One region of the Pseudomonas sp. FW305-3-2-15-E-TSA4 genome, then DNA from elsewhere that is predicted to be linked to it. Evidence: predicted binding sites of a transcription regulator. Region 1 holds the regulator's gene; each other region holds the start of a gene.

The links. Region 1 encodes sigma-54, which starts transcription at its own class of promoters, with help from an activator protein. Its sites were predicted from a motif close to ANTGGCATNNANNTTGCTNT; they were not measured.
Positions count from the first base shown of each region.
Region 2: AC3WMV_RS22495 (flagellar basal body rod protein FlgF) is a predicted target of sigma-54. The motif match lies at 1,828-1,847, and genes of this name have one in related genera.
Region 3: glnK (P-II family nitrogen regulator) is a predicted target of sigma-54. The motif match lies at 3,305-3,324, and genes of this name have one in related genera.

Region 1 is NZ_JBYSZP010000001.1:32,319-42,634, forward strand. It holds gene AC3WMV_RS00150 (HPr family phosphocarrier protein) at 1-153, opposite strand, end outside; gene rapZ (RNase adapter RapZ) at 169-1,026, opposite strand; gene ptsN (PTS IIA-like nitrogen regulatory protein PtsN) at 1,029-1,493, opposite strand; gene hpf (ribosome hibernation-promoting factor, HPF/YfiA family) at 1,506-1,814, opposite strand; gene AC3WMV_RS00170 (RNA polymerase factor sigma-54) at 1,888-3,381, opposite strand; gene lptB (LPS export ABC transporter ATP-binding protein) at 3,656-4,381, opposite strand; gene lptA (lipopolysaccharide transport periplasmic protein LptA) at 4,381-4,926, opposite strand; gene lptC (LPS export ABC transporter periplasmic protein LptC) at 4,913-5,485, opposite strand; gene AC3WMV_RS00190 (KdsC family phosphatase) at 5,494-6,018, opposite strand; gene AC3WMV_RS00195 (KpsF/GutQ family sugar-phosphate isomerase) at 6,018-6,992, opposite strand; gene AC3WMV_RS00200 (ATP-binding cassette domain-containing protein) at 7,267-8,076, shown strand; gene mlaE (lipid asymmetry maintenance ABC transporter permease subunit MlaE) at 8,076-8,873, shown strand; gene mlaD (outer membrane lipid asymmetry maintenance protein MlaD) at 8,873-9,340, shown strand; gene AC3WMV_RS00215 (MlaC/ttg2D family ABC transporter substrate-binding protein) at 9,352-10,005, shown strand; gene AC3WMV_RS00220 (STAS domain-containing protein) at 10,002-10,307, shown strand.
Region 2 is NZ_JBYSZP010000017.1:51,278-61,593, forward strand. It holds gene AC3WMV_RS22490 (sigma-54-dependent transcriptional regulator) at 1-1,528, shown strand, start outside; gene AC3WMV_RS22495 (flagellar basal body rod protein FlgF) at 1,902-2,642, shown strand; gene flgG (flagellar basal-body rod protein FlgG) at 2,688-3,473, shown strand; gene flgH (flagellar basal body L-ring protein FlgH) at 3,526-4,221, shown strand; gene AC3WMV_RS22510 (flagellar basal body P-ring protein FlgI) at 4,249-5,337, shown strand; gene flgJ (flagellar assembly peptidoglycan hydrolase FlgJ) at 5,348-6,634, shown strand; gene flgK (flagellar hook-associated protein FlgK) at 6,656-8,701, shown strand; gene AC3WMV_RS22525 (flagellar hook-associated protein 3) at 8,715-10,286, shown strand.
Region 3 is NZ_JBYSZP010000014.1:27,983-38,298, reverse strand. It holds gene AC3WMV_RS19405 (HAD family hydrolase) at 1-133, shown strand, start outside; gene sutA (dormancy-specific transcriptional regulator SutA) at 321-647, opposite strand; gene AC3WMV_RS19395 (secondary thiamine-phosphate synthase enzyme YjbQ) at 750-1,175, opposite strand; gene AC3WMV_RS19390 (ammonium transporter) at 1,391-2,728, opposite strand; gene glnK (P-II family nitrogen regulator) at 2,765-3,103, opposite strand; gene AC3WMV_RS19380 (accessory factor UbiK family protein) at 3,517-3,777, shown strand; gene AC3WMV_RS19375 (HigA family addiction module antitoxin) at 3,988-4,257, opposite strand; gene AC3WMV_RS19370 (N-acetyltransferase) at 4,493-4,945, shown strand; gene AC3WMV_RS19365 (hypothetical protein) at 4,980-5,150, shown strand; gene AC3WMV_RS19360 (YifB family Mg chelatase-like AAA ATPase) at 5,322-6,815, shown strand; gene AC3WMV_RS19355 (aldose 1-epimerase family protein) at 6,812-8,026, opposite strand; gene AC3WMV_RS19350 (methyl-accepting chemotaxis protein) at 8,246-10,222, opposite strand.

The DNA of each region.
Region 1 (10,316 bases):
CGCCATGATGCTTTTGCCGTCTACTGCTGTCTCGGGTGTGCGACCGACTCTTATCGTGGTCTCCGGAAACTTGCCGGCCACGCCGACGAATTTGGCCGATGCCCGGGCATGCAGACCCAATTTGTTGATGATTTCGATTTCACGAGCAGGCATCGCGGTGTGAATCCTTTAAGTGAGGTCGCGGTGGCGAACCTGGACGTTCTTCAGGGTTTTCTGCAGGGCCTGACCCAGGCGTTCGGTCAGGTAAACGGAGCGGTGATGCCCGCCGGTGCAGCCAATGGCAATGGTGACGTAGGCGCGGTTGCTCGCGGCAAAACGTGGCAGCCATTTGTACAGGTAGCCGTAGATGTCCTGGAACATCTCCTCAACCTCCGGTTGTGCAGCCAGGTACTCGGCGACCGGTGCGTCGAGACCCGATTGTGTACGCAGTTCCGGTTTCCAGTAAGGATTGGGCAGGCAGCGCACATCGAACACCAGATCCGCGTCCACCGGCATGCCGCGCTTGAAGCCGAACGACTCGACCAGAAACGCCGTGCCCGGCTCCGGCTGGTTCAGCAGTCGCAGCTTGATGGTGTCACGCAACTGGTACAGATTCAGATTGGTGGTGTTGACCTTGAGGTCGGCCAGATCGGCGATCGGGCCGAGCAGGGCGGTCTCGTCGTTGATTGCCTCGGCCAGTGAGCGGTTGGCGGTGCTCAGCGGGTGGCGACGGCGGGTTTCCGAGAAGCGTTTGAGCAAGGTTTCTTCGTCGGCATCCAGATACAGCACATCACACTGGATGTGTCGGGCGCGGACTTCTTCGAGCAACTCGGGGAAGCGCGACAGGTGGCTCGGCAGATTGCGTGCATCGATCGACACGGCCACCAGCGGCTGAGCCAGCTCGGTATGAATCAGGGCGCGTTCGGCGAGTTCCGGCAGCAGACCGGCCGGCAGGTTGTCGATGCAGTAGTAGCCGTTGTCCTCAAGGACATTCAGGGCGGTACTTTTACCCGAGCCGGAGCGGCCGCTGACGATGATCAAGCGCATGATTAATGACCGTTCTGCTCGCTCAGGACGACCTGATACAAGGCTTCGTTGCTCGGTGCGCTGCGCAGTTTTTCGCGCACTTCCTTGCGATCGAGCATGCTGGCGATCTGGCGCAGTAATTCCAGGTGGGCATCGGTGGCCGCTTCCGGGACCAGCAGTACAAACAGCAGGTCGACCGGTGCGCCGTCGATGGCATCGAAATCGATGGGGGCATCAAGGTGCATCAATGCGCTGATAGGCGCTTCGCAGCCTTTGAGGCGGCAGTGCGGAATGGCGATGCCGTTGCCGAAACCGGTGGATCCGAGTTTCTCACGGGCTACCAGGCTCTCGAAAACATCCTGCATGGCCAGATCCGGCACTTCTTTATGGATGAGGTTGGCAATCTGTTCGAGGGCTTTCTTTTTACTGCCGCCCGGCACGTTCACCAGGGAACGGCCGGGGGTCAGGATACTTTCAAGTCGGATCATGGGTTGGGAGTGTTAACGACCTGTCGCGCCCTGGAGGAGGCTCTGGGTCTTTTCCTTATGCTTTTTGAGTTGGCGATCCAGCTTGTCGGTCAGTGAGTCGATCGCAGCGTACATGTCGGTATCTTCTGCGTTGGCGACCACTTCGCTGCCGGGTATATGCAAGGTGGCTTCGATTTTCTGCTTGAGCTTTTCGACGCACATCGTGACTTGCACGTTGGTGATCTTGTCGAAATGGCGCTCCAATCGTTCGAGTTTCTCGTTGATGTAGGTGCGCAGAGGTTCGGTCACTTCCAGTTGGTGTCCACTGATGTTGACTTGCATACAGCTTCTCCTTCGTTGCCAGTGCATAAAGCGGCAGGCCGAAGAGCCTGCCACTGGAACGCTGTAACGTGGCTTACATCAACCGCTTGCGTTCGCTCGAAGGCGCGATCCCGAGGGATTCGCGGTACTTGGCGACGGTGCGGCGAGCCACCTGAATGCCTTGTGCCTCCAGTAAACCAGCGATCTTGCTGTCACTCAACGGCTTTTTCTGATTTTCCGCCGCAACCAGTTTTTTGATGATCGCGCGGATCGCCGTCGACGAGCATTCACCGCCTTCGGAGGTGCTGACGTGGCTTGAGAAAAAGTATTTCAGTTCATAAATACCGCGCGGGGTATGCATGAATTTCTGCGTGGTGACCCGGGAAATCGTCGATTCGTGCATGCCGACCGCCTCGGCGATGTCATGCAGGACCAACGGTTTCATGGCTTCATCGCCATACTCCAGGAAGCCGCGCTGATGCTCGACGATCTGGGTGGCCACCTTCATCAGGGTTTCGTTGCGGCTTTGCAGGCTCTTGATGAACCAGCGTGCCTCTTGCAACTGGTTGCGCATGAAGGTGTTGTCGGCGCTGGTGTCGGCGCGACGGACGAAACCGGCGTACTGCGCGTTAACCCGCAGACGGGGCACTGACTCCTGATTCAGCTCGACCAGCCAGCGTTCGTTATCCTTGCGCACAATGACGTCGGGCACCACGTACTCGGCTTCGGTCGATTCGATCTGCGAGCCCGGACGCGGATTGAGGCTTTGCACCAGTTCGATGACCTGACGCAACTCGTCTTCCTTGAGCTTCATACGCCGCATCAACTGGCTGTAGTCGCGACTGCCGAGCAGATCGATGTAATCGCTGACCAGACGTTTGGCTTCGTTGAGCCACGGGGTCTTGGCCGGGAGCTGACGCAGTTGCAGCAGCAGGCATTCGCCGAGGTTGCGCGCCCCGATACCGGCCGGTTCGAACTGCTGAATGCGGTGCAGAACGGCTTCGATCTCGTCCAGCTCGATGTCGAGCTCCGGATCAAAGGCGTCGAGAATTTCTTCGAGGGTTTCGTCGAGGTAGCCCTGATTGTTGATGCAATCGATCAGGGTCACGGCGATCAGGCGGTCGGTGTCGGACATCGGCGCCAGGTTCAATTGCCACAGCAGATGGCTTTGCAGGCTTTCGCCGGCGGACGTGCGGGTGGTGAAGTCCCACTCGTCGTCATCGCTGCTGGGCAGGCTGCTGGCGCTGGTCTGGTAGACGTCTTCCCAGGCGGTATCAACGGGCAGTTCGTTAGGAATGCGCTCGTTCCATTCGCCATCTTCCAGATTGTCCACCGTCGGGGCGGCTTCCTGATAGGACGGTTCCTGAATGTCGGTGTTGGGTTTTTGTTCGGCGTTGTCGGCCAAAGGATCGGTATTGTCGAAGTCGTCGCCTTCTTCCTGGCGTTCGAGCATCGGATTGGATTCCAGGGCCTCCTGGATTTCCTGTTGCAGGTCCAGGGTCGACAATTGGAGCAGGCGGATGGCCTGTTGCAGCTGCGGTGTCATCGTCAGCTGCTGGCCCATTCTCAAGACTAGCGATGGTTTCATGGCAGGGGCTTAACACCTTATTCGCCGGCGCGCATGCGCCATCCACTACAGGGCGCCGGAGCGCCAAACTTAAGCAAATTATATGCCTGAAACTGTCGTGTTTGCCTAGAGCGCTGTAACAATAAAAGCGTATAAAACTTTGTTGACGCATCGCGTCGGAGCACGGTGAACATCTTTGAGGCGTCGTGTCTGCCTAGAGCGCTGTAACAATAAAAGCGTATAAAAGCCTGCTTCATCGATACAGCACCCGGAGGCTGGCCAAGTGCCTTGGTGCTTACAGGCGGAACTCGTGGCCCAGATACACTTCCTTCACCAGATCGTTGGCAAGGATGGTCGCCGCATCGCCTTCCGCGATCAGTTGACCGTCGTTGACGATGTAGGCGGTTTCGCAGATATCCAGGGTCTCACGCACGTTGTGGTCGGTGATAAGAACACCGATGCCCTTGGCCTTGAGGTGATGGATGATCTGCTTGATGTCGCCGACCGAAATCGGGTCGACACCGGCGAACGGTTCGTCGAGCAGGATGAATTTCGGTGCGGTCGCCAGGGCGCGGGCGATTTCCACCCGGCGGCGTTCACCACCGGACAGGCTCATGCCGAGGTTGTCGCGGATGTGGCTGATGTGGAATTCCTGCAGCAGGCTTTCCAGTTCCTTGCGACGACCGGCCTTGTCGAGTTCCGTGCGGGTTTCGAGGATGGCCATGATGTTATCGGCCACCGACAATTTGCGGAAGATCGACGCTTCTTGCGGCAGATAGCCGATACCTGCCTTGGCACGGCCGTGCATCGGCTGATGGCTGACGTCCAGATCATCGATCAGTACGCGACCCTGATCGGCCTGCACCAGACCGACGATCATGTAGAAGCAGGTGGTCTTGCCGGCGCCGTTCGGGCCGAGCAGGCCAACGATCTGGCCGCTGTCGATCGACAGGCTGACGTCGCGCACAACCTGGCGGCTTTTATAGGCCTTGGCCAGGTGTTGAGCTTTCAGAGTTGCCATTACTGGGTTTTCTCGTCGGTTTTCTTCTTCGGCTGGATCACCATGTCGATACGCGGACGCGCTTCGGTGACTTTGCTGCCGGTAGCGCGACCGGCACTGGCCAGTTTCTTCACCGTGTCATAGACGATTTTCTCGCCCTGAGTGGTGTTGTTGTCCTTGTCGACAACCTTGGCCTTGTCGATCAGCACGACGCGGTTTTGCGCGGCGTGGTACTGAATCGTCACGCCCCAGCCCTGAACAGGCTTGGCGTCACCCTGGGTTTGCAGTTGCTCGAAGTAGGCAAGGTTGCCCACCGAGGTCACCACGTCGATATCGCCGGTCGGAGTACGGGTGATGGTCACCGTATTGCCCTTAACGATCATTGAGCCCTGGGTGATGATCACATCACCTTTATAGGTGGCGATGCCGTTCTTGTCGTCCAGCTGGGCGTCGTCGGCCTGAATGCGGATAGGTTGCTGCTGATCGTTCGGCAGAGCCCAGGCGCTCACGCTTCCCAGTGCTGCGCCCAGACTGAGCAAAATAGGGAGGGTTTTAACGAGCCTCATACTGTCCTCTTACGTTCGATTGCAGGTGTATCCTGCTTTCCTTCAAATACGCCTTCATTCCCACGCCAGTCGATACACCGCCAGCGCCGTCGATTCTAACGGGTTGCTCGGTCTGCGCATATTGCTGCTGAGGGAACACCGTCATGCGTGTGCTGGTGATCAGGGTGTCGCGTTTCTTTTCATCGGTGCGCTTGATGCGTACCGAGTCGATCAATTCTACCTGCGTTCCGTCCGGATTCACTTCGCCGCGTTCGCTGGTCACGTGCCACGGAAACTCGGTGCCGCGATACATGTTGAGGTCGGGTTTGGTAACCAGAGTCACATCCGTCGCTTTCAGGTGTTCGGCCTTGTCCGACGTCATTTCGTACTGCACTTTGCCGTCCGGCAGATATTGCAGGGTATGCGTATTGGTGGCGTACCAGTCGATAGCGGTGTCTTCGACCTTGACCACGGGCTTGTCGAGGAAGCGTTCCGGGCTGATGTTCCAGTAGCCGACCGCCGCAAACATGGCAGCGATGCAGCCGAACAGCAGGAAGTTGCGAAATTTTTTGCTAAACATGATTTGGCTCACAGGTACGCGGCGTTGGCCGCATCGAGGCGGCCCTGGGCGCGCAGGATCAATTCGCAGAATTCACGAGCGGCACCTTCGCCACCGCGGGCCCGAGTGACGCCATGGGCGTGTTCGCGCACGAAGTCGGCAGCATTGGCAACGGCCATGCCCAGGCCTACGCGGCGGATCACCGGCAAGTCAGGCAGGTCGTCACCCAGGTAGGCGACCTGTTCATAGCTTAGGCCCAGTTGCGCCAGCAGGCCGTCCAGAACCACCAATTTGTCTTCGCGACCCTGAAACAGGTGCGGGATACCGAGGTTCTTTGCCCGGCGTTCAACCACCGGGGTCTTGCGGCCACTGATGATGGCGGTCTCGACACCGGCATTCATCAGCATCTTGATGCCCTGGCCGTCGAGGGTGTTGAAGGTCTTGAATTCGCTGCCGTCTTCGAGGAAGTACAGGCGCCCGTCGGTGAGGACGCCGTCGACGTCGAACACCGCCAGTTTGATCGTTTTGCCGCGTTGCAGCAGATCGGTGGTCATTACATCACTCCTGCACGCAGCAGATCGGAGAGGTTGAAGGCGCCGATCGGCCGATCTTCTTCGTCCACGACAACCAGTGCGTTGATTCGGTGGTCTTCCATGATTTTCAGGGCTTCGGCGGCGAGCATCTCGGGCCGTGCGGTCTTGCCGTGTGCGGTCATGACCTGGTCGATGGTGGCGCTGCGGATGTCGATGCTGCGGTCCAGCGTGCGGCGCAAATCGCCGTCGGTGAAGATTCCGGCCAGTTTGCCATCGGCTTCAACGATCGCGGTCATGCCCAGACCCTTGCGGGTCATTTCCATGAGCGCGTCCTTGAGCAGGGTGCCGCGCTGCACTTGCGGCAGCTCTTGCCCGGCATGCATGACGTTTTCCACTTTCAGCAGCAGGCGTCGACCCAGAGCGCCGCCCGGGTGTGAAAAGGCAAAATCTTCGGCGGTGAAACCACGCGCTTCCAGCAGCGCGACGGCCAGGGCATCGCCCATGACCAGCGCGGCGGTGGTCGAGGAAGTCGGTGCCAGGTTCAGCGGGCAGGCTTCGTGTTCGACATGAACGTTGAGATTGACTTCGGCAGCTTTGGCCAGCGGCGACTGCGGATTGCCGGTGAGACTGATCAACTGGATGCCGAGGCGCTTGATCAATGGCAGCAGGGTGACGATTTCGTTGGTCGAGCCGGAGTTGGAGAGGGCGAGGATCACGTCGTCGCGGGTGATCATGCCCATGTCGCCATGGCTGGCTTCGGCCGGGTGGACGAAAAATGCCGGGGTGCCGGTGCTGGCCAGGGTCGCGGCAATCTTGTTGCCGACGTGCCCGGATTTGCCCATGCCGACCACGACCACACGGCCTTTGCTGGCCAGAATCATCTCGCAAGCGCGTACGAAATCGGCGTCGATATGGGGCAACAAGCCTTGTACGGCTTCCACTTCGAGGCGGATGGTGCGTTGTGCCGATTGAATCAGGTCGCTGGATTGGCTCATGTCAGAAATCGTATAGCCCGATGAAAAGGCGGCGATTATAGCGGTTATGTTGAAAAGCCTCACGCAAGTTCGTCGTGCTTTGTCATTCCGCGTCAGCAAAACCCCGAAAAAGTGCCGTCAGGCCTGTCATATCGTTGAACGCGGAGGGGCGGGGCCTTGGGCGCTTGGCGTTTGCAGTGATATAGTTCGCCGCCAGTTCGGCCTGCCCGGGAGGTATGTGCTTTCTGCGGAAAGCCAGGCGTCCGAGTGAGAGGCTGCATCGCAAGGAGTTTAGATGAGTGCCGATAACGCCTACGCGGTCGAGCTGAAGGGAGTCTCCTTCAAGCGCGGTGCGCGCAGCATTTTCAATAACGTCGATATTCGCATCCCGCGTGGCAAGGTTACCGGCATCATGGGACCTTCCGGGTGCGGCAAGACCACTTTGTTGCGCTTGATGGGTGCGCAGTTGCGTCCATCCAGCGGCGAAGTCTGGGTCAACGGCCAGAACCTGCCGACGCTGTCGCGCAGTGATCTGTTCGATGCGCGCAAGCACATGGGCGTGCTGTTTCAGAGCGGCGCGCTGTTTACCGATCTCGATGTCTTCGAGAACGTCGCTTTCCCCCTGCGCGTTCATACCCAATTGCCGGATGAAATGATCCGCGACATCGTCCTGCTCAAATTGCAGGCGGTCGGTTTGCGCGGTGCCATCGAGCTGATGCCCGACGAGCTGTCCGGCGGCATGAAGCGTCGGGTCGCCCTGGCCCGGGCGATTGCGCTCGATCCGCAGATTCTCATGTATGACGAGCCTTTCGTCGGTCAGGATCCGATCGCCATGGGCGTGCTGGTACGCCTGATCCGTCTGCTCAACGATGCGCTGGGGATCACCAGTATCGTGGTCTCCCACGATCTGGCCGAAACCGCGAGCATCGCCGACTACATCTATGTAGTGGGTGATGGTCAGGTGCTGGGGCAGGGCACGCCGGACGAATTGATGAACTCGGATGAACCGCGTATTCGCCAGTTCATGACCGGCAACCCCGATGGCCCGGTGCCGTATCATTTTCCAGCGACGGATTACCGCGCAGATCTTCTGGGGAAGCGCTGATGCGCAGAATTTCATTGATAGAACGCGTACGCCGGTTCGGCGAGGCCGCGATCGACGCCGTCGCGGTGTTTGGCCGCGCGACCCTGTTCCTGTTTCACGCCCTGCTCGGTCGTGGCGGCATCAGCGGCGGTTTCGGCCTGCTGGTCAAGCAACTGCATTCGGTCGGCGTGATGTCGCTGGTGATCATCGTCGTGTCGGGGATTTTCATCGGCATGGTGCTGGCGCTGCAGGGCTTCAGTATTCTGTCGAGCTACGGTTCGGAGCAGGCGGTGGGGCAGATGGTGGCCCTGACGTTGCTGCGTGAACTGGGGCCAGTCGTGACGGCGTTGCTGTTTGCCGGGCGTGCCGGTTCGGCGCTGACCGCAGAAATTGGCAACATGAAGTCCACCGAACAGCTTTCCAGCCTGGAAATGATCGGTGTCGATCCGCTCAAATACATTATTGCCCCGCGTCTGTGGGCCGGTTTCATTTCCCTGCCGGTGCTGGCGATGATTTTCAGCGTGGTGGGAATCTGGGGCGGTTCGTGGGTGGCTGTCGACTGGCTTGGCGTGTATGAAGGCTCCTACTGGGCGAACATGCAGAACAGCGTGAACTTCACCAGCGATGTGCTCAACGGCGTCATCAAAAGTATCGTTTTCGCCTTCGTCGTGACCTGGATCGCCGTATTCCAAGGCTATGACTGTGAGCCCACTTCCGAGGGCATCAGTCGCGCCACCACCAAGACCGTGGTATTCGCCTCGCTGGCGGTACTGGGCCTGGACTTTATTCTGACCGCTTTGATGTTTGGAGATTTCTGATGCAAAACCGCACCCTGGAAATCGGTGTCGGCCTGTTCCTGCTGGCAGGGATCCTGGCTTTGTTGCTGCTTGCTCTGCGGGTCAGTGGCCTGTCTCCGACTTCGACCACCGACACCTATAAACTGTATGCCTACTTCGACAATATCGCCGGTTTGACGGTCAGAGCCAAAGTGACCATGGCTGGCGTAACCATCGGCAAGGTCACGGCCATCGATCTGGATCGCGACAGCTTCACCGGTCGGGTAACCCTGCAAGTGGATAAAAAGGTCGACAACCTGCCGACCGACTCCACAGCGTCTATCCTGACCGCTGGCCTGTTGGGCGAGAAGTACATCGGTATCAGCGTGGGCGGCGAAGACACCCGTCTGAAGGATGGTGGAACCATCCACGACACCCAGTCGTCTCTGGTACTGGAAGACCTGATCGGTAAATTCCTGCTCAATACCGTTAGCAAAGACGCCAAATGAGGAGCTTTTGAATGATCTCTACCTTGCGACGTGGCCTGTTGGTGTTGCTTGCGGCACTGCCGATGCTGGCTAGCGCTGCGCCCGGACAGTCGGCGCACGACCTGATTCAGGACACCACGAACCGGATGCTGGCCGACCTGTCGGCCAATAAAGAGAAGTACAAGAAGGATCCGCAGGACTTCTACACGGCGCTGAACACCATCGTCGGACCTGTGGTGGATGCCGAAGGCATTTCCAAGAGCATCATGACGGTCAAGTATTCGCGCAAGGCCACGCCCGCGCAGATGCAGACCTTCCAGGAGAACTTCAAGCGCGGTCTGTTCCAGTTCTATGGCAATGCCTTGCTCGAATACAACAACCAGGGCATCACGGTTGATCCGGCCAAGGATGAGTCCGGCGATCGCACCAGCGTCGGCATGACCGTCAAGGGCAACAACGGCGCGATCTACCCTGTGCAGTACACGCTGGAGAAGATCAATGGCGAGTGGAAACTGCGCAATGTGATCATCAACGGCATCAACATCGGCAAGCTGTTCCGTGATCAGTTCGCCGACGCGATGCAGCGCAATGGCAACGATCTGGACAAGACCATCAACAATTGGGCTGGCGAAGTGGCCAAGGCCAAGGAAACCACCGAGAAAGCTGCCGAGAAGCCAGCGCAATGAATGAGGCGGCAGTTCGTATGAGTGATGTCGACGAGCTATTGCTCAGCGGAGTGCTGGACTATCGCACAGGTCCCGACCTGCGCAAGGAAGGCCAGGCGCTGATCAAGGCCAGCAAGGCGGCATCGCTGGTCATCGATTGCTCGGCAGTGAAGAAGTCCAGCAGCGTCGGCTTGTCCTTGCTGCTGTGCTTCATGCGCGATGCCCAGGCGGCCGGCAAGGCCGTCAGCATCCGTGCGATGCCGGAAGACATGCGCGAAATCGCTCAGGTCAGTGAACTGACCGAGTTGCTCGCGCACCCCTGAACCCGCATC
Region 2 (10,316 bases), on a different contig from region 1:
CATCCTGCGCGACATCCTCAACCTGCTGGTGGAGTACGGGATCAACGTTGCACGCGGCGAGGTCGGCGGCGAGCACGGCAATGCGATCTACCTGCACTGCCCGAACCTGATCAACATCCAGTTCCAGGCGCTGCGACCGAAGTTCGAGGCGATTGCCGGGGTGTTTGGCGTCAAGCGCGTCGGGTTGATGCCCAGCGAGCGTCGGCACATGGAGCTGAACGCGTTGCTCGGTGCGCTGGAGTTTCCGGTGCTGTCGATCGACATGGGTGGCTCAATCGTCGCTGCTAACCGCGCCGCCGCCCAATTGCTCGGGGTGCGGGTGGACGAGGTGCCGGGGATTCCGCTGTCGCGTTACGCCGAGGATTTCGACCTGCCGGAGCTGGTGCGCGCCAACAAGTCGCGAATCAACGGCATGCGCGTCAAGGTCAAGGGCGACATCTTTCTCGCCGACATCGCGCCGCTGCAATCGGAGCACGACGACAGTGAAGCCATGGCCGGTGCGGTGCTGACCTTGCACCGCGCCGACCGCGTCGGTGAGCGCATCTATAACGTGCGCAAACAGGAATTGCGTGGCTTCGACAGTATCTTCCAGAGTTCGAAAGTGATGGCCGCTGTCGTGCGTGAAGCGCGGCGCATGGCGCCGCTGGATGCGCCGCTATTGATCGAAGGCGAAACCGGCACCGGTAAAGAGTTGCTGGCCCGTGCCTGTCACCTCGCCAGTCCGCGTGGGCAGTCGCCGCTGATGGCGCTCAACTGTGCAGGGCTGCCAGAGTCGATGGCCGAGACCGAACTGTTTGGCTACGGCCCCGGCGCGTTCGAAGGGGCGCGTGCTGAAGGCAAACTCGGTCTGCTGGAGCTGACGGCGGGCGGCACGCTGTTCCTCGATGGCGTCGGTGAAATGAGCCCGCGCTTGCAAGTGAAGTTGCTGCGCTTTCTGCAGGACGGCTGCTTCCGCCGGGTCGGCAGCGACGAAGAGGTGTATCTGGACGTGCGGGTGATCTGCGCGACTCAGGTTGACTTGTCCGAGCTGTGCGCGCGCGGCGAGTTTCGTCAGGATCTGTATCACCGCTTGAACGTGTTGTCGCTGCACATCCCGCCACTGCGCGAATGCCTCGACGGCTTGACTCCGCTGGTGGAACACTTCCTCGATCAGGCCAGCCGCCAGATCGGTTGTTCGCTGCCGAAACTGGCGCCGGCAGCGATGGATCGCCTCAGTCATTACCACTGGCCGGGCAACGTGCGGCAGCTGGAGAACGTGCTGTTCCAGGCGGTTTCACTGTGCGAGGGCGGCACGGTGAAGGTCGAACACATCCGCCTGCCGGATTACGGCGTGCGTCAGCCGCTTGGCGATTTCTCGCTGGAGGGTGGGCTGGACGAGATCGTCGGGCGTTTTGAGAAAGCCGTACTGGAGCGGCTGTACTCCGAACACCCGAGCAGTCGGCAACTGGGTAAGCGGTTGGGGGTTTCGCATACCACCATCGCTAATAAGCTCCGCCAATACGAAGTTGGTAAGGGTCCCGAGAGTTAACAGCAACACTGTGGTGAAAAGAGCTTTTGTGGTGAGGGGATTTATCCCCGAAGGGTGGCGAAGCAGCCCCAAACCCGGCAAATGCGGTCCATCCGATACACCATCAATGGATGGATTGGGCTGCTGCGCAGCCCGTCGGGGATAAATCCCCTCACCACAGGTTCTTTTTCCATCTGCAACAATCGGGATTGCCGCCCAGCGGCATAACACCGCCGGTTTTTCGACTTCGATACATTTCCAATTTCCCCGCAAAACCCCGCAAGTCCTTTGTTTACCGGGCCGCAAGCCGCCAGAAAAAAGTTGGTCTGCAAATTGCTTATGGCTCAGCAGTACAGCGGTGGGCGGCAAACGTCCGGCATGCAGAGGAAAGAGTGTGGACAAGTACCTTTATGTGGCAATGACCGGCGCCAGTCAGAACGCACTGGCGCAAAAGGCCCATGCCAACAACCTGGCGAACATCTCCACCAATGGTTTTCAGCGCGACCTGGAGCAGGCGCGTTCGATGCCGGTGTTCGGTGACAGCTTTCCGGCGCGTGCGTTTGCCATGAGCGAACGGCCCGCCACCGACTTCACCGCCGGTTCGCTGGTGCAGACCGGGCGTGACCTCGACGTCGCCGTGACCGGCAACGGTTTTATTGCCGTGCAGAACCCTAACGGTGGCGAAAGCTACGTGCGCACCGGCAGCCTGAACATCGACGCCCTCGGCGTATTGCGCGCCGGCAACGGCATGCCGGTACTCGGCAACGGCGGTCCGATCGCCGTGCCGCCGGAGCAGCAGGTCGAAGTTGGTGAAGACGGCACCATCAGTATTCGTGCGATGGGCGAAGGCCCGCGCGTCATGGCGGAAGTCGACCGGATCAAACTGGTCAACCCGGACATCAAGAACCTCAACAAAGGCCTCGACGGCTCGATCTACACCAAGGACGGCCAGCCGGCGCCGGCCGATGCCAACGTCAAACTGGTGTCGGGTTTCCTTGAGTCGAGCAACGTCAATGCCGTGGAAGAAATGACCTCGGTGCTGGCCCTGGCCAAGCAGTTCGAGTTGCACGTCAAGATGATGAACACCGCCAAAGACGACGACCAGGCCATGGCTCGGGTCTTGCAGATCAGCTAATTATCAGAACGTCGCGCCGTAAAACAGGCGCACGAGGAGAATCGAATGCTTCCGGCTCTATGGGTTGCCAAAACCGGTCTGTCCGCCCAGGACACCAACCTGACCACCATTTCCAACAACCTGGCGAACGTCTCGACCACGGGTTTCAAACGTGACCGTGCCGAGTTCCAGGACCTGCTGTATCAGATCAAGCGTCAGCCAGGCGCCCAGTCGACCCAGGACAGCGAACTGCCGTCGGGTCTGCAACTGGGTACCGGTGTGCGCATCGTCGGCACCCAGAAAAACTTCACCGCCGGCAGCCTGCAAACCACCGAGCAGCCGCTGGACATGGCCATCGACGGTCGCGGTTTCTTCCAGATCCTGCAGCCGGACGGCACCACGTCCTACACCCGTGACGGTACTTTCCACCTCGACTCCAACGGTCAGATCGTCAACGCCAGCGGTTTCGCCCTGGAACCGGCCATCGTCATCCCGAACAACGCGCAGAGCTTCACTGTCGGCACCGACGGCACCGTGTCGATCACAGTGCCAGGCAACCCGGCCGCTCAGGTGATCGGCAACCTGCAAACCGCCGACTTCATCAACCCGGCCGGTCTGCAGGCAGTGGGCAACAACCTGTTCCTGGAAACCGCTGCTTCCGGCGCGCCGCAAATCGGCACCCCGGGCCTGAACGGTTTCGGTACCACGCTGCAGAACACCCTGGAAGGTTCCAACGTCAGCACCGTTGAAGAGATGGTCAACATGATCACCACTCAGCGCGCTTACGAGATGAACTCCAAGGTGATTTCCACCGCCGACCAGATGCTCTCGTTCGTAACGCAGAATCTGTAATCAAGTCTATGGGGCGGCCATGAGGTCGCCAGCAACACCGTGAGGTAGGGTCATGAAACGCTTCGTATCTGTTCTGGCATTGGGTGGGGTCGTCTCGCTCGCGGGCTGCGTCGCACCGACGCCCAAGCCCAATGACCCTTATTACGCTCCGGTGTTGCCACGCACGCCATTGCCGTCTGCGGCCAACAACGGCTCGATCTATCAGGCCGGCTTCGAGCAGAACCTGTACAGCGACCGCAAGGCATTCCGGGTCGGTGACATCATCACCATCACCCTGAACGAGAAGACTCAGGCCAGCAAAAACGCCAACTCGCAAGTGGCCAAGAACAGCAAGACCGGCATCGGCCTGACTTCGCTGTTCGGCGGCAGTGGCACCACCAACAACCCGTTGGGTGGCAATGACCTGAGCCTCGACGTCGGCTACAGCGGCGACCGTGCGACCAAGGGCGACAGCAAGGCGGCGCAGGGCAACACCCTGACCGGCTCGATCACCGTGACCGTGGCCGATGTGCTTCCCAATGGCATCATCGCCGTGCGCGGCGAGAAGTGGATGACCCTCAACACCGGCGACGAGCTGGTGCGCATCGCCGGTCTCGTGCGTGCCGATGACATCGCCACCGACAACACCGTGTCGTCGACCCGTGTCGCCGATGCGCGCATCACCTACTCGGGCACCGGTTCGTTTGCCGATGCGAGTCAGCCAGGCTGGTTCGACCGTTTCTTCCTCAGCCCGCTGTTCCCTTTCTAGGTGGCGACTTTGAATTTCAAGAGCCTCATGCTGGCTGCGGCCCTGTTGTCCGCAACCTTTGGTGCCCACGCCGAGCGGCTGAAAGATATCGCCAGCATTTCCGGCGTGCGTTCCAACCAGTTGATCGGTTACGGCCTGGTGGTCGGGCTTAACGGCACCGGCGACCAGACGACGCAGACCCCGTTCACCCTGCAGACCTTCAACAACATGCTCTCGCAGTTCGGCATCAAGGTGCCGCCGGGATCGGGCAACGTGCAGTTGAAAAACGTCGCGGCGGTGTCGGTGAGTGCCGATCTGCCGGCGTTCGCCAAACCGGGTCAGCAGGTCGACATCACCGTTTCGTCCATCGGTAACTCCAAGAGTCTGCGCGGCGGCACCCTGTTGCTGACCCCGCTCAAGGGTATCGACGGCAACGTCTACGCCATCGCTCAGGGCAACCTGGTGGTCGGTGGTTTCGATGCCGAAGGGCGTGACGGTTCGAAGATCACCGTCAACGTTCCGTCGGCCGGTCGTATCCCCGGCGGTGCGTCGGTGGAGCGTTCGGTACCGAGCGGTTTCAACCAGGGCAACAGCCTGACGCTGAACCTCAACCGTTCCGACTTCACCACGGCCAAGCGTATCGTCGACAAGATCAACGACATGCTCGGCCCTGGCGTGGCGCAAGCCATCGACGGCGGCTCGATCCGTGTGACGGCGCCGCTCGATCCGAGCCAGCGCGTCGACTACCTGTCGATCCTCGAAAACCTTGAAGTCGATCCGGGTCAGGCGGTGGCGAAAGTCATCATCAACTCGCGCACCGGCACCATCGTCATCGGCCAGAACGTGAAAGTTTCGCCGGCCGCCGTGACTCACGGCAGCCTGACCGTGACCATCACCGAAGACCCGATCGTCAGTCAGCCGGGCCCATTGTCCAACGGCCAGACCGCGGTGGTTCCACGTTCGCGGGTCAACGCCGAACAGGAAGCCAAGCCGATGTTCAAGTTCGGCCCGGGCACCACCCTCGACGAGATCGTGCGGGCGGTGAACCAGGTTGGCGCGGCACCGGGTGACCTGATGGCCATTCTCGAAGCACTGAAGCAGGCCGGCGCGTTGCAAGCCGACCTGATCGTGATCTGAGGACGGCATCATGGATATGCGCAAAGGCAGTCTGGTGGGCACTGGCGATTCGGGTTCGTACTCCGACCTCAATCGTCTGAACCAGCTCAAGGTTGGCGACAAGAACAGCGATGCGAACATGCGCAAGGTGGCGCAGGAATTCGAATCGCTGTTCCTCGGCGAAATGCTCAAGTCGATGCGTTCGGCCACCGAGGCGTTGGGTAAAGACAACCCGATGAACACGCCGGCGGCCAAGCAATATCAGGAAATGTACGACCAGCAACTGGCGGTGTCGCTGTCCCGCGAGGGCGGCGGTATCGGGCTGGCCGACGTGCTGATGAAGCAGATGTCGAGGAATAAACCGCTGGCACCGGGTGAGGCTGCAGCCGCGTCCGCCGCCAAGCAAGAGGCGGCGAAAGCCGCTGCGGTGCAGACCCCGATTGCCGCCGGCACCACCGCCACCAATGGGCCGTTATCGCGGCTCAATGGCGAGCGTCCGTTGTGGGCCTCGCGTTCCGGGCGTGTGGCTACTACCGAAGCCTCGCACAGCAATGACATGGCAATGATCAACAAGCGTCGTCTGGCATTGCCGCCGAAGCTGGCCGATCGTTTGCTCGCCGGTCTGGTGCCGTCCGCCACGCCGACCGCCACCAATGCCTTGCCGCAACGTGCGGCGACCACGGCCGCCACCGGCGCCGGCCCGCTGTACAACGGCGACTGGCTGACCCGTGCCGAAGACGCCAAGGCGTCCGGCGGGCAGATGCAGATTTACGGTCGGGCGATGGCGCAGATTCCGCTGGCGCCGGCCAAGCGCGCTTTCAGCTCCGCCGACGAATTCGTCAACACCATGCTGCCGATGGCCAAAGAAGCCGCCGCGCGTATTGGCGTCGATCCGCGTTATCTGGTGGCGCAAGCCGCACTGGAAACCGGCTGGGGCAAATCGGTCATGCGTGCCCAGGATGGCAGTAGCAGCCACAACCTGTTCGGCATCAAGGCCAGCAGCAACTGGACCGGCGATTCGGCCCGGGCAATCACCAGCGAGTTCCGCAACGGGCAGATGGTCAAGGAGACGGCACAGTTCCGTTCCTATGCCTCGTACAAGGACAGTTTCCACGATCTGGTGACTTTGCTGCAGACCAACAATCGCTATCAAGATGTAGTGAAGTCGGCCGATAACCCAGAACAGTTTGTACGCGAGTTGCAAAAGGCCGGTTACGCGACCGACCCGAACTACGCGACGAAGATTTCGCAGATAGCCAAGCAGATGAACAGTTTCGAAAACTACGCTGCGGCCGGCGTTTCAACGACGCCTCTATAAACACACGGTAAGGTTTGAATCATGAGTTTGCTCAATATCGGGATGTCGGGGTTGTCTGCGAGTTCTTCCTCTCTCGCGACCACAGGTAACAACATTGCCAACGTCGACACCGCCGGGTATTCACGCCAGCAAACCGTGCAGAGCACCAAGTCATCGCAGCAGTTCGGCAACGTCTTCATCGGTACGGGGACGACCCTGGCCGATGTGCGCCGGGTCTACAACTCTTACCTCGAAAACCAGCTGCATACCGCGACCTCGCTCAATAGCGAAGCGGCTGCGTACGGTGCCCAGGCCACTGCGCTGGATGCCTCGATGTCCGATACCAACACCGGCCTGACCGGTGTGCTGCAAAAGTTCTTTACCTCGATGCAGGGCGTGGCGACCTCGGCCACTGATGACACCTCCCGTCAGTCGGTGCTGACCGGTGCGCAGGCCCTGACCAGCCGTTTCAATGCGCTGGCCAAACAGCTGAACGATCAGAACACCACGATCAATGGCAACCTGGGCGACATGACGTCCCAGGTCAACAAGCTGGCGACTTCGATTGCCAACCTGAACCAGAAGATCGGCGAGATTTCCACCAGCGGCGGCCAGCCGAACGATTTGCTCGACAGTCGTAACGAAGCGGTGCGCCAGCTCTCCGAGCTGACCGGGGCGCAGGTTGTCGAACGTGGCACCAGTTTTGACGTGTACATCGGCACCGGCCAGCCGCTGGTGATCGGCAACACCACCAACACCCTGAGCACCGTGCCGAGCAAGGACGATCCGACGCGCATGGCCATTCAGCTGGACCGCGGCTCAAGCGTGATCGACATCACGTCGGCCATGAGCGGTGGCGAAATCGGTGGCCTGCTGACCTATCGCAAAGAAGTGCTCGACCCTTCGCTCAATGAGTTGGGGCGTGTCGCGCTGATAGTGGCCGATCAGGTCAACAGCCAACAAGCCCAGGGTATCGACAAGAACGGTGACTTCGGCGCCGCGATCTTCAACAATATCAACAGTGCCGCTCTGGTCAGTCAGCGCAGCATTGCGCAGTCGACCAATAGCGCCGGCTCGGGCAACCTCGATGTCACCATCAAGGACACCGGCAAGCTGACCACCAGCGATTATCAGGTGACCTTCACCAGCGCCACCAACTATTCGGTCAAGCGCTCCGATGGCACCGACATGGGCTCGTTCAGCACCACGACCACGCCACCGCCAGTGATCGATGGCTTCACCCTGGCGCTCAACGGCGGCGCCCTGAGCGCTGGCGACACCTTCAAGGTGACCCCGACCCGTAACGCGGCAAGCACTATTCAGACGGTACTGACCGATCCGAAGAAAATCGCTGCGGCAGCGCCGTTGACCGGCGTGGCCAGTGCGAACAATTCCGGTACCTACACCCAGCCGACGCTGACTGATTCGTTCGACATCTACAACCCGGCGTCGCAGACCGAGTTGCAGAATGCGCTCAAATATTCGACGCCGGTCAAACTGGTGTTCGGTGCGGTCGCCAGCGGCAGCCAGTCGTACAACATGGTCGACGCCAAGGGCAACACCATCGGTTCGGGCACCATCGTGCCGGGGCAGGCCAACACCTTGAACCTCAAGGTCGGCATGGTTGACTCCACCGGTGCTCCGGTGATGGACACCACGGTCACGCCGAACGTGCAGAAGACCTTCACCGTACAGACCACCGTGGGCGCGACGCCGAAGTCCGGCGAAACCTTCACCATCAACCTGACCGGCGCGGCGTCTTCGGACAACCGCAACGCACAGACACTGGTTGGCCTGCAGACCAAGCAGACCGTGGACACCGGCAGCGGCAGCAAGGGCATCAGCCTGACCGACGCCTACAACAAACTGGTGACCAACGTCGGTACCAAGGCTGCCCAGAGCAAGTCCGACAATGACGCCACCTCGGTGATCCTCGATCAGGCCAAGGGCGCGCGTGATTCGCTGTCCCAGGTCAACCTCGATGAAGAGACCGGCAACCTGGTCAAGTATCAGCAGTACTACACAGCGTCTTCGCAGATCATCAAAGCTGCGCAGGAAACTTTCGCCACGCTGATCAACAGTCTTTAAGGAGTCGTAATTCATGCGCATTTCCACCGCCCAGTATTACGCGACGCAAGCTGCTCAATATCAGCGCAACTACAGCAAGACGGTCGCGACCGCCAACGAAGCGAGCAGCCTGCAGCGCATCAACACCGCTGCCGACGATCCGATCGGCGCCGGTCGCCTGCTCAAGCTGGGGCAGCAAAGTGCGATGCTCGACCAGTATCAGGGCAACATCGACACCACCAAGAGCTCGCTGACCGTGCAGGAGTCGACGTTGAACTCCATCACCACGGCTCTGCAGCGCGCCAAGGAAATCGGCCTGGCCGCCAACAACGGTATCGCTACCGACGACAACCGCAAGGCGTACGCGGCGGAACTGAGCCAGATCCAGCAACAAGTGCTGGGCCTGATGAACTCCAAGGATGCCAACGGCAACTACCTGTTCTCCGGTTCCAAGACCGATACCGCGCCGTACTCGCAAAACGTCGACGGCACCTACACCTATAACGGTGACCAGACCCAGATCAACCTGGGCATTGGCGACGGTATGTCGGTCGCGACCAATACCACCGGTTGGGACGCCTTCCAGCAGACCATCAACACCAGCCGCACCCAGACCACCATGACCGCTCCGGCGGTGGATGACGGTCGTGTGGTGCTGTCCAACGGTACGGTCGGCACCGCAGCGACCTACAACGCCAAGTTCACGGCGGGCCAGCCATACACCGTGGATTTCATCAGCAGCACGCAGTTGAAAATCACCGATGCCCTGGGCAACGACGTGACGTCCGAGGCCAGCCAGAACGGCCTGATCAGCAACAGCAATGGTGCCAACCAGACCGTCAGCTTCCGTGGCGTCGACATGAAGTTGAACATCAACCTCAAGGCCGGCGACACCAACCCGGATGCGGTCATCGCCGGTCACAGCTTCCAGCTGTCGGCCACACCTGACTCGTTCACTACCGCGCGCAGCCCGGGCAACCCGTCGACGGCGGTCATCACCGGCTCCAGCGTGACCAACCAGGCGGCGTACAGCGCGGCCTTCCCGTCGGGCGGCGGCGCGGTGCTGAAGTTCACCAGCGCCACCGATTTCGACCTGTACGCGGCCCCTGTGACCGCTGACAGCAAGCCAGTGTCGTCGGGCACCATGGTTGGTAGCAACGCCACGGCTGCCGGTGTGACCTTCGCCATCGGCGGTACGCCGGGCGCGGGCGATCAGTTCTCGATTCAGTCCAACAACCACCAGACCCAGAACGTGCTCGACACCCTGGGGCAGATGGTCACGGCGCTGAACATGCCGGTCGATGGTGATCCGGTAGCCAAGCAGAAATTCCAGGGGGCCATGGAGTCGGCGCTGGGCAACATCGACAGCGCCTCCAACCAGATTGGCGCTGCAGTGACCTCGATCGGTGCGCGCGGTCAGTCGCTGGATGACCAGGACACCACCAACCAGAGCCTGATCCAGGCCAACACCACGACCCAGGGTTCGATCCGTGATTCGGATCCGGCCGAAGTGATGACCCGCCTGACGTTGCAGCAGACCATGCTGCAAGCCTCGCAACTGGCGTTCAGCAAGATCAGTCAGTTGGGTCTGTTCAACAAGATCTGACATTGGACGGGCGCGCAGGCGCCCGTTTGT
Region 3 (10,316 bases), on a different contig from region 1:
AGCGGGCATGCGTGCCGTCTGGTTCAACCCGACGGGCAAGGTCTGGGAAGCCGAGCGGCTTCCGGATGCCGAGATCCGTAGCCTGACCGATTTGCCAGCAGTGCTCGCACGCTGGAATGCCCTCTCCACCTGACGTAACCCCTTGGGAGCGGGCTTGCTCGCGAAGAGGCCGTGTCAGTCGACATACAATTTGAATGACACACCGCCTTCGCGAGCAAGCCCGCTCCCACAGGGGGTTGCGTGTATCCATGACCTCTTTGTTTCAGGCATGAAAAAGCCCGCAGCGACGGCGGGCTTTTTCAGCAAGCAGGTAGCACGCCTCAGATAGGGCGGCTGCCGTACTTGTTGTCCGGCTTCTTGGGCGGATCGGCGACCACGTTGGCCTCCACTTCCTGCACCTTGCCGCCGCGCGCAAGGAATTCTTCCATGGCCTTGGCCAGGGCGTCGCGCTCCTTGTTCTTGGCTTCGATGCTCGGCAACTCGTCGACCGACACCGCAGCCTTGGCTTTGCCTTTGGCAGCCGGGGCCGGCGTTTCATCACCGCCATCGTCTTCAGCAACGTCTTCCGCTGCTGCTTCCAGACCGTCCTCGGCCTCGTCTTCGTCGCCTACTTCGAGGTCGTCGTTTTCCAGATCATCGTCGCTCATGTTCTACCTCATGACTTGCGAAAAGCAGATTAGTTATAGACCAGCTTTGGCGACTGTCGAAAGCCGCCGGAAAAAAATCGGTAACCATTGGTGACCAACGGTTTACGCCCCTTCACCGTGCAGGGTGGCGAGGACTTTACGGGCACCGCCATGATCACGGTGCTCGCCCAGATAAACACCTTGCCAGGTGCCCAGTGCCAGTCGCCCTGCCGAAACCGGCAGACTGATCTGACAGCCAAGTACGCTGGCCTTGAAGTGCGCCGGGAGGTCGTCCAGGCCTTCGTCGTTATGCTCATAGCCGTCTGTTCCTTGTGGGATCAGACGATTGAAAAATCGTTCGAAGTCGCGACGGACCGCCGGATCGGCGTTCTCGTTGATGGTCAACGACGCCGAGGTGTGCTGCAGCCACAAATGCAACAGACCGACCCGGCACGCCTTGAGTTCAGGCAGGCCGGCGAGTAACTCGTCCGTTACCAGATGAAAGCCCCGGGGCCGTGCCCGCAGGGTTATCAGAGTCTGTTGCCACATACAGTTCTCCGCACGTTCGGGGCGCATTCTAGCGCGCTCTGGGAAAAAACAAAGGCCCTAATATTCCTGCAATGATGTAAGCGATTGGCCGCAGAAAAATGCCCGCCGTAAACACGACCAAAGCCGTACGAAAAATCCTTTCAGCCTTCCTTTCAATGACAAATTCCAGACAAAAAAATGCCCGGCGAACCGGGCAAGTTTTTTAATGCGCGTACTTACAGGTTGTAGCCGCGTTCGTTGTGTTGTGCCAGATCGAGACCCACCGACTCTTCTTCCTCGGTCACACGCAGACCCATCACGGCGTCCAGGACCTTGAGGATGATGAAGGTGACGATTGCGGTGTAGATCACCGTGAAGCCGACACCTTTGCACTGAATCCACACTTGAGCGGCGATGTCGGTGACGGTGCCGAAGCCACCCAGCGACGGTGCAGCGAACACACCGGTGAGGATCGCACCGAGGATACCGCCGATACCGTGTACGCCGAACGCGTCCAGAGAGTCGTCATAGCCGAGTTTGCGTTTCAGCGTGGTGGCGCAGAAGAAGCACACCACACCTGCCGCCAGACCGATCACCAGTGCACCCATCGGGCCCACAGTGCCGGCCGCCGGAGTGATTGCCACCAGACCGGCAACCACACCCGAAGCAATGCCCAGTGCGCTTGGTTTGCCGTGAGTGATCCACTCCGCGAACATCCAGCCCAGAGCCGCTGCAGCGGTTGCAATCTGAGTGACCAGCATCGCCATGCCGGCGGTGCCGTTGGCGGCTGCGGCCGAACCGGCGTTGAAGCCGAACCAGCCAACCCACAACATCGCTGCACCCATCAGGGTGTAACCGAGGTTGTGCGGTGCCATCGGGGTGGTCGGGAAACCTTTGCGCTTGCCCAATACCAGGCAGGCAATCAGACCGGCCACACCGGCGTTGATGTGCACCACGGTGCCGCCCGCGAAGTCGAGTACGCCCCAGTCCCACATCAGGCCGCCGTTACCGGACCAGACCATGTGCGCAATCGGTGCGTAGACGAGGGTGAACCAGATGCCCATGAAAATCAGCATCGCGGAGAATTTCATCCGCTCGGCGAACGCACCGACAATCAGCGCCGGGGTGATGATCGCGAAGGTCATCTGGAAGGTGATGAACACCGCCTCGGGGAACAGCGCCGCAGGGCCGGTAAGGCTCGAAGGCGTGACACCGGCGAGGAACGCCTTGCCCATGCCGCCGAAGAACGAGTTGAAGTTGACGACGCCCTGCTCCATGCCGGTGGTGTCGAACGCAATGCTGTAGCCATAAATGACCCACAGGATGCTGATCAGACCGGTAATGGCGAAGCACTGCATCATCACGGAAAGAATGTTTTTCGAGCGAACCATGCCGCCGTAAAACAGCGCCAGTCCCGGGATGGTCATGAACAGCACGAGGGCTGTCGAGGTGAGCATCCAGGCGGTGTCGCCGGAATTGAGGACCGGGGCCGCCACTTCGTCTGCCGCCATTGCAAGGCCGGGCATTACGATGGACAACAGGGCTCCTAGCCCTGCGAATTTACGCAGAGTCATATTGTTTTCTCCTGGGGCGTTGGGGTTTGTGGCGGCTTAAATCGCGTCGGTATCGGTTTCGCCGGTACGGATGCGGATCGCCTGTTCCAGATTGACCACGAAGATCTTGCCGTCACCGATCTTGCCGGTGTTGGCCGCTTTGGTTATCGCCTCGATAACCCGATCCAGATCCTTGTCGTCGATGGCCACGTCGATTTTCACCTTGGGCAGAAAATCGACCACATACTCCGCGCCGCGATACAGCTCGGTGTGACCCTTCTGCCGGCCGAAGCCTTTGACTTCAGTAACGGTAATGCCCTGCACGCCGATTTCGGACAGCGACTCGCGCACGTCGTCCAACTTGAACGGCTTGATGATGGCAGTGACTAGCTTCATGAAACTCTCTCCCGAATTGGTGGACTTGCCCCAGGAAAACAAACCCGACTCAAGTCTAAGCGCAGTGCCTGGCTTTGTAACGCATCGTCGGCCTTACCTGCCCGACTGACGCCAGCTAACCGCTGCCGGCGAAACTCCCCGTCCCGCCTGCCGCACTGCATTCGTCACAGCGACTGCATCAGTGCATGGGTCACTACCGACTAAGCAGAAAGCTTGCCATCTCGCCAAATTCCTCTGATTTCAAGCCCTTGGCCGCTGCCACAGGCGCCCGCGCAAAAAAGCCCCGACGGTTACGCACAACAACGGTGCGTTGCCGTCCGTCCGCCTGCGCGAAAAGCGTGCATCCGCACCTGCGTCAATGACTATAGACACTGCGTGATACACTGCCCGCCACTGTTTACAGGACACATTCCATGCTCGCGCCAAAAGACTTCCTCGACGCCCTGAGCGGCACCGCCTCCCGCCTGTTCAGCGGCGACACCCCGCTGCCGAAAGCCGAAATCGAAAGCCAGTTCAAGATGCTGCTGCAGAGTGCGTTCAGCAAACTGGATCTGGTGAGCCGGGAAGAGTTTGACAGTCAGATGGTTGTATTGGCGCGTACCCGTGCTCGCCTCGAAAGCCTTGAGGCCAAAGTCGCCGAGATGGAAGCCAAGCTGACGCCGCCGGCTGAATAATCCGCTCCCCCTGTAGGAGCTGCCGAAGGCTGCGATCTTTTGATCTTCAGCCTTTCAATCCTCTCGGCAACGTCCTACAACCTGCACCACCGCCGTCCGATTGCGCCGAAAAGCTCAAGTTTCTAAGCTCACCCCGATGCTGAATGTTCAGCAACGGGTTTGGCGACCTGGACAGCTTAAGGCGCACGACAACCATGATGGCGGCTACATTTACCGCCACATCGTTTCATGGCGGTTGTGCGTGGGAGACCTTCGGGTCTGCCGGGTTCCTTTTGCTCCGGTTCGCCAACCCGCGTACCTGATCTGAGCTCTGCGTAAATCGTAAGTCGATTGAAGATTCATCCAGAACTCAGGCGTGGTTTTGAGGTGGATCGCCAGCCTGATTGCCAGATCGGCGCAGATCCTGAGCTGGCATTTCACAAGCTTCTCGATCTCGGTTTCAGGCCCTTTCGTGGGCATGGCCAGGTCCATGACAGTCATGCCCAACGGTTCCAGCAAGCTATCGAAACCGTTTCGCCGGCGTCCTACAACTATCAGGGCATGACCCTACAAAAATCAGCTCCTACGCCTGATTACTTAAGCATCAATGCCTTCGATATCGTCTACAGCTTGATCCCGACAGAACAAGACGATGCGAAGAAAAGGAAAAGGTACCGAGCTTCGAAATCAGACACTCAAATCTGAATCCCGCAAACTCGCACATCAAACTATGTCCATGGACCCAGAAGCCCTGGCAGCTGGAGTTGATCCTCTATCACTCAGGATCGATCCGATTACTCCATTAGCAATCAACGCATATCACCAGTGGAGCGGCCCAATTGGATTTCCTTGGGAAGCTGTTCTGGACTGGAAGACCAAAGATGCAAAAGGACTGGACTTGGCGTTCTGGTTCGAAGAAGAACTGTGCGGATTGTGCTACGCAACGCCGCGAAGAAGCACGATCTGCATGAAAATCGTCCTTTTGCAGGGACACACCTGCAAGACAAATACCTTGCGGGGCTGGATCGCTCCGATGGCATTGCTGACAACAGAGTTCTACGCCCGGAAGCTGGGGTGTACGCAAATCGAAGTACAAGAGCCAGACTCAGGCGCCATCCCTTACTATCAAACGCTGGGATTTTATTTTGATACAACCGGTCGCCTTGTCTTTCCATTGGACGACCAATAAGATCGAATCAAGCATCCCGGCACGTGAGGTGTTTATGAAGCAGAAGAAGCAGAAAACCCAACCGGCACGGGTGTCCAAACCGGGTACCGAGGCACTCGGATTGCCGGACAGAGTTTCAGCCAGTCAGCGGCATTTTCTGAAAGTGGCCGCGACCTATGGCAAGGAAATGGAGCCCGATGGCTGGCTCGCCGGTGGTGGAACCTGAGTACCGCAAAAATGGCCGCCTGACAGGCGGTTTTTTTATGCCTGAGGATTAGTGCCTTCAGAAACATCAAGTGAAAGTTGGACCTTAAAACTGTCCGACCAACGCCCTCTCCCCAGACTACCCTTAAAAAACCCGCAGGAAGCGGCTCCCGATTCAGCTCAAGGAACGACCATGTCCCTCTCCATCGTCCACAGTCGCGCCCAGGTTGGCGTGGATGCTCCCGCTGTCACCGTCGAAGTCCATCTCGCCAACGGTCTGCCCTCGCTGACCATGGTCGGCCTGCCTGAAGCGGCGGTAAAGGAGAGCAAGGATCGCGTGCGCAGCGCGATCATCAATTCCGGGCTGCAGTTTCCGGCGCGGCGGATCACCTTGAATCTCGCGCCGGCGGACTTGCCCAAGGACGGCGGGCGCTTTGATCTGGCGATTGCCCTGGGGATTCTGTCGGCGAGTGTGCAGGTGCCGTGTCTGACGCTGGATGAGGTGGAATGCCTTGGTGAACTGGCGTTGTCCGGCGCTGTGCGGCCGGTACGCGGGGTGTTGCCGGCGGCGCTGGCGGCGCGCAAGGCCGGGCGGGCACTGGTGGTGCCGCGGGCGAATGCCGAGGAAGCGTGCCTTGCTTCGGGTTTGAAGGTGTTTGCGGTGGATCATCTGCTGGAAGCAGTGGCGCATTTCAACGGGCACACGCCGGTCGAGCCTTATGTATCGGACGGGCTGATCCATGCGGCGAAACCTTATCCCGACCTCAATGAAGTGCAAGGACAGATGGCCGCGAAACGGGCGCTGCTGATTGCAGCGGCGGGCGCACACAACCTGTTGTTCAGTGGGCCGCCGGGGACCGGCAAGACCTTGTTGGCAAGTCGCTTGCCGGGGCTGCTGCCGCCACTCTCAGAATGCGAGGCGCTGGAAGTGGCGGCGATTCAATCGGTCGCCAGCGGCGTGCCACTGACCCATTGGCCGCAGCGACCATTCCGTCAACCGCACCATTCTGCATCGGGACCGGCGCTGGTCGGTGGCAGCTCGAAACCGCAACCCGGCGAAATCACCCTCGCCCACCACGGCGTACTGTTTCTCGACGAGCTTCCGGAATTTGATCGCAAGGTGCTGGAGGTGCTGCGCGAGCCGCTGGAATCCGGGCATATCGTGATTGCCCGAGCCAAGGATCGCGTACGCTTTCCCGCGCGTTTCCAGTTGGTGGCGGCAATGAATCCTTGCCCCTGTGGATATCTTGGCGAGCCGAGCGGCAAGTGCTCTTGTACACCGGACATGGTGCAGCGCTACCGCAACAAGCTATCGGGGCCGTTGCTGGATCGGATCGATCTGCACCTGACGGTGGCGCGGGAAGCGACGGCGTTGAATCCGGCAGTGAAGCCAGGCGAGGACAGCGCCAGTGCGGCAGCCGTGGTGGCCGAGGCACGCGAACGCCAGCAAAAGCGTCAGCGTTGTGCCAATGCGTTCCTCGATCTGCCAGGCCTGAAGCGGCACTGCCAATTATCTACAGCCGATGAGAAATGGCTGGAGTCAGCCTGCGAACGGCTGACCTTGTCACTGCGCTCAGCCCATCGTTTGCTCAAGGTCGCCAGAACCCTGGCAGACCTTGAGCAAGTCGATGCAATCAGCCGTGAGCATCTGGCCGAAGCGCTGCAATACCGCCCGGCGACGCCTTAATGCTCGGTCAGATCCACCAGCGGCGCCTGTCGCACTTCGGTTTCACGCCCGGCCTGGATTTCGCTCACGCGCTTCAGCGCGTTATCCACAGCGCCTTTGTCTGCCAGCAGGCTGTAGCTGATCTGAAACTGTTGGCTGGCCTTTGGCGCAATGGTCGGCACCAGATTCAGCGGACGCTGATAGCGGCGGTTGTAGGAAAAGCTGGTGCCTGGCTCAAGGCCCGTGACATAGCCCTGCCCTTGGGTGTCGGTGTTTTTCCACAGGGAAAACACTGGCAGCTGTTGAGTATTGAAGCCAACAGAGACACCGAGGCTGCCAGCCTTGTTGTGCAAAACAGTCAGGGTTTCGCCTTTGGCGTCGGCGTAGGGCACGACGTTATAGACGGTTTCATCGTAGTCCTTGGTTGGACCGCGATAAATCTGCCAGTCCGCCAACTCGGCTTTGGCCTTGTCGTTGAATGGCGAGACCTGTTTCACCGGCGCCGCGAACCGCGCGCCCTGCTCAAGGAACGGTGTACTGAAGTTACTGTGATACAGCGCCTGGTATTCCTTCGGATAATCACCGTTGTTGGTCAGCGTATCGTTGAGGGCAAAGCGCACGCTGCCCGGCTCGGTGACCAGCTCAGTGACGACCGAGAAGTCGACTTTCTTGAACGCCTGTTCCTTCAGTTCACCGCGCAGACTGATGGCGTAGGGTGGTTTTTCATCGATGTGCAGCGTGACAGTGCTGGCCGGAATGTTCGCGGCGCGGCCGTGCAGGGTCAGCAACTCGCCATTGTCCATACCGGGATGGCCGACCCATTGGTAACCGCAGCGGGTCACCAACTCATTGAAGCCTTCCAGCCAGCCCAGGCCACCGCGTCCATTGAGTTCGATGAAGGCCGGGTTGACCACTTCCTTGACCGGCGAATCCCAACCCATGCGCACGTTGCCGACAGACGCCTGCAGGACATTCATGCCACGGGTCGGCACCACCGAGAGTTTCATCGTGCCGTTATCGATATCGACGATGCTGACACCTTCCTGTCGCCCGCCGTGCAAGGTTCGCAGACTCACGGAGAAAGGCTTGTCGGTTTTCACCCCGAGCTGCTCACTGGTAATGCTCCAGTTTTGCGCGGGCTTGTTGGTATCGAGGAGTACGTAATCCCAGGCCATGGCGTGGGAAGCAGCAGAGAGTGCGCCGAATGCAACGGCGAGTTTGAACGGGGTCATGGCAGCAGCCTTTATTGGAGTTGTGCCATTTTTATAGCGCTGCGGAAACGTTTCAGCAAGAAAAGATGAGAGACATATAGGATGATTTGCCATGGATCGGCGGCGTTGCATTCGCGAGCAGGCTCGCTCCCACAGAGTATTCGGGTGCTCAAACGATTTATGAGCTACCCCGGAAACTGTGGGAGCGAGCCTGCTCGCGAAAGCGATATCAAGGCTGTATTAACGGAAGCGATCAACCTCGGAACGCAAATCCGCCGCCAGCTTTTCAAGCTCTTTGGCGGTGACCGCAAGGTTCGACACCACCTCACGCTGCTCACTGTTGGCCAGCGCAATGCTCTGCAGGTTACTGCTGAGCAAAGTAGCCGTGCTGCTCTGCTCCTGGGTCGCGGTGGTAATCGCGGCGAACTGCTGCCCTGCCGAACGGCTCTGCTCATCGATCCGCGCCAGTGCCGACGCCACGTTGGCGTTGCGCGACAGGCCTTCCTGCATCAGCAGGTTGCCCTGCTCCATGGTGCTGATGGCATTGCCGGTTTCCTGCTGGATGCTGTGAATCATCCCGGAGATTTCATCGGTGGCCTGACGGGTGCGCGACGCCAGGTTACGCACCTCATCGGCGACCACGGCAAAACCACGGCCCTGTTCACCGGCACGGGCCGCTTCAATGGCCGCGTTGAGCGCCAGCAGGTTGGTCTGTTCGGCAATCGAGGTGATCACACTGACAATGCCGCCGATTTCCTGGGAACGCTGGCCAAGGGTGTTGATCACGGTAGCCGTGGTGTTCAACGCGCCAGCGATTTGCTCCAGCGAGGAAGACGCTTCGTCCATGGAAGTACGACCGATCTGCGTCTGCTGAGCGTTTTCCTGGGCCAAACGCTGGGTGGCACCCATGTTGTCGGCAATGTTCAGCGAGGTGGCGCTGAACTCTTCAACTGCGCCGGCCATGCTGGTGATTTCGCCGGACTGCTGTTCCATGCCTTCGTAGGCACCGCCGGACAAACCGGACAGTGCCTGGGCGCGGCTGTTGACCTCTTCCGAGGAGCGGCGGATGTGTTCGACCATCGTCGACAGCGCCTGGCTCATCTGGTTGAACGCACGGGACAACTGTCCGATCTCGTCGTTGCTCGACACGTTCAGGCGCACGCTCAGATCACCGGCACCCAGCGCTTCGGCCTGACGCACCAGATCACTCAGCGGCGCCAGTTTGCTGCGCAGCAACCACACCACCGAACCCACCGCCAGCAGCATGGCCAGCAGACTGCCGATAGCCAGTTGCGTGCCGACGCTCCAGGTCACCGCGCGAATTTCGGCTTTAGGCATGCTCGCCACAACCGCCCACGGACCACCGTCGAATGGCACGGAAACGCTGTAAAAATCTTCGTTCTTGTCGCTCCAGAACTGCCCCTTGCCCGGGGTTTTGGCCAGGCCGCCGATCACCGTGACCGCCTGATCCAGTGCCTGGACACCCGCCGGCGCCACCAGCCATTTGTTCTGCTCATCCAGCAGCGCCAGCGAACCGGTCTGGCCGATGCGGAAGCGCTTGAGGTTGTCGAACTGGGCGTTCTGCGCGTCGGTGTAGTCAAAACCAACGAACAACACCGCAATCACCTTGCCGCTGCTGTCGCGCACCGGGGTGTATTGGGTCATGTAGGAGCGATCAAACAGCAACGCGCGGCCGACGTAGCCTTGCCCGGCCATCAACTTCGCATAAGCCGGGTGCGCATGATCGAGCAAAGTGCCGATGGCGCGCGTGCCGTCCTGTTTGGTCAGCGAGGTGCTGACCCGCACGAAGTCTTCGCCGCTGCGTACGAACAACGTGGCAACCCCAGCGGTCATTTGCTTGAACTCGTCGACTTCCTTGAAGTTGTTGTTCAGCACTTCGCTGCCCAGGTGCAGACCAGGAGTCTGGGTACCGGCCACCGCCACCGGTGCATCCGGGTGAATGCTCAGACCGGCGCTGAAGCGCTTCTCGAACAGCCCGCTCAGGCGCTGGGTGCTTTCACGCAGCGTGCCGTGGAAGGTGCTCAACTGGTCGGCCAGCAGCCGCGCTTCACTGGCGAGGTGTTCTTCACGGGTGGCGAGGTTGGCGGTATCCAGCGAACGCAGAGCAAAGACAGTACTGCCGCTGATGACAATCGCCAGTATCACGGCGAGCGCGAGGCCCAGCTGCGAGGCGATCCGAGCGCGAGGTTGAGACATGGACAGCTCCTGGCCGAACTTGCCGATCCTCCTTGATCGCAGCTCGGATAATTTTCTAATGGGGGTGAATCGTGGATACCTGCACGACGGTTCC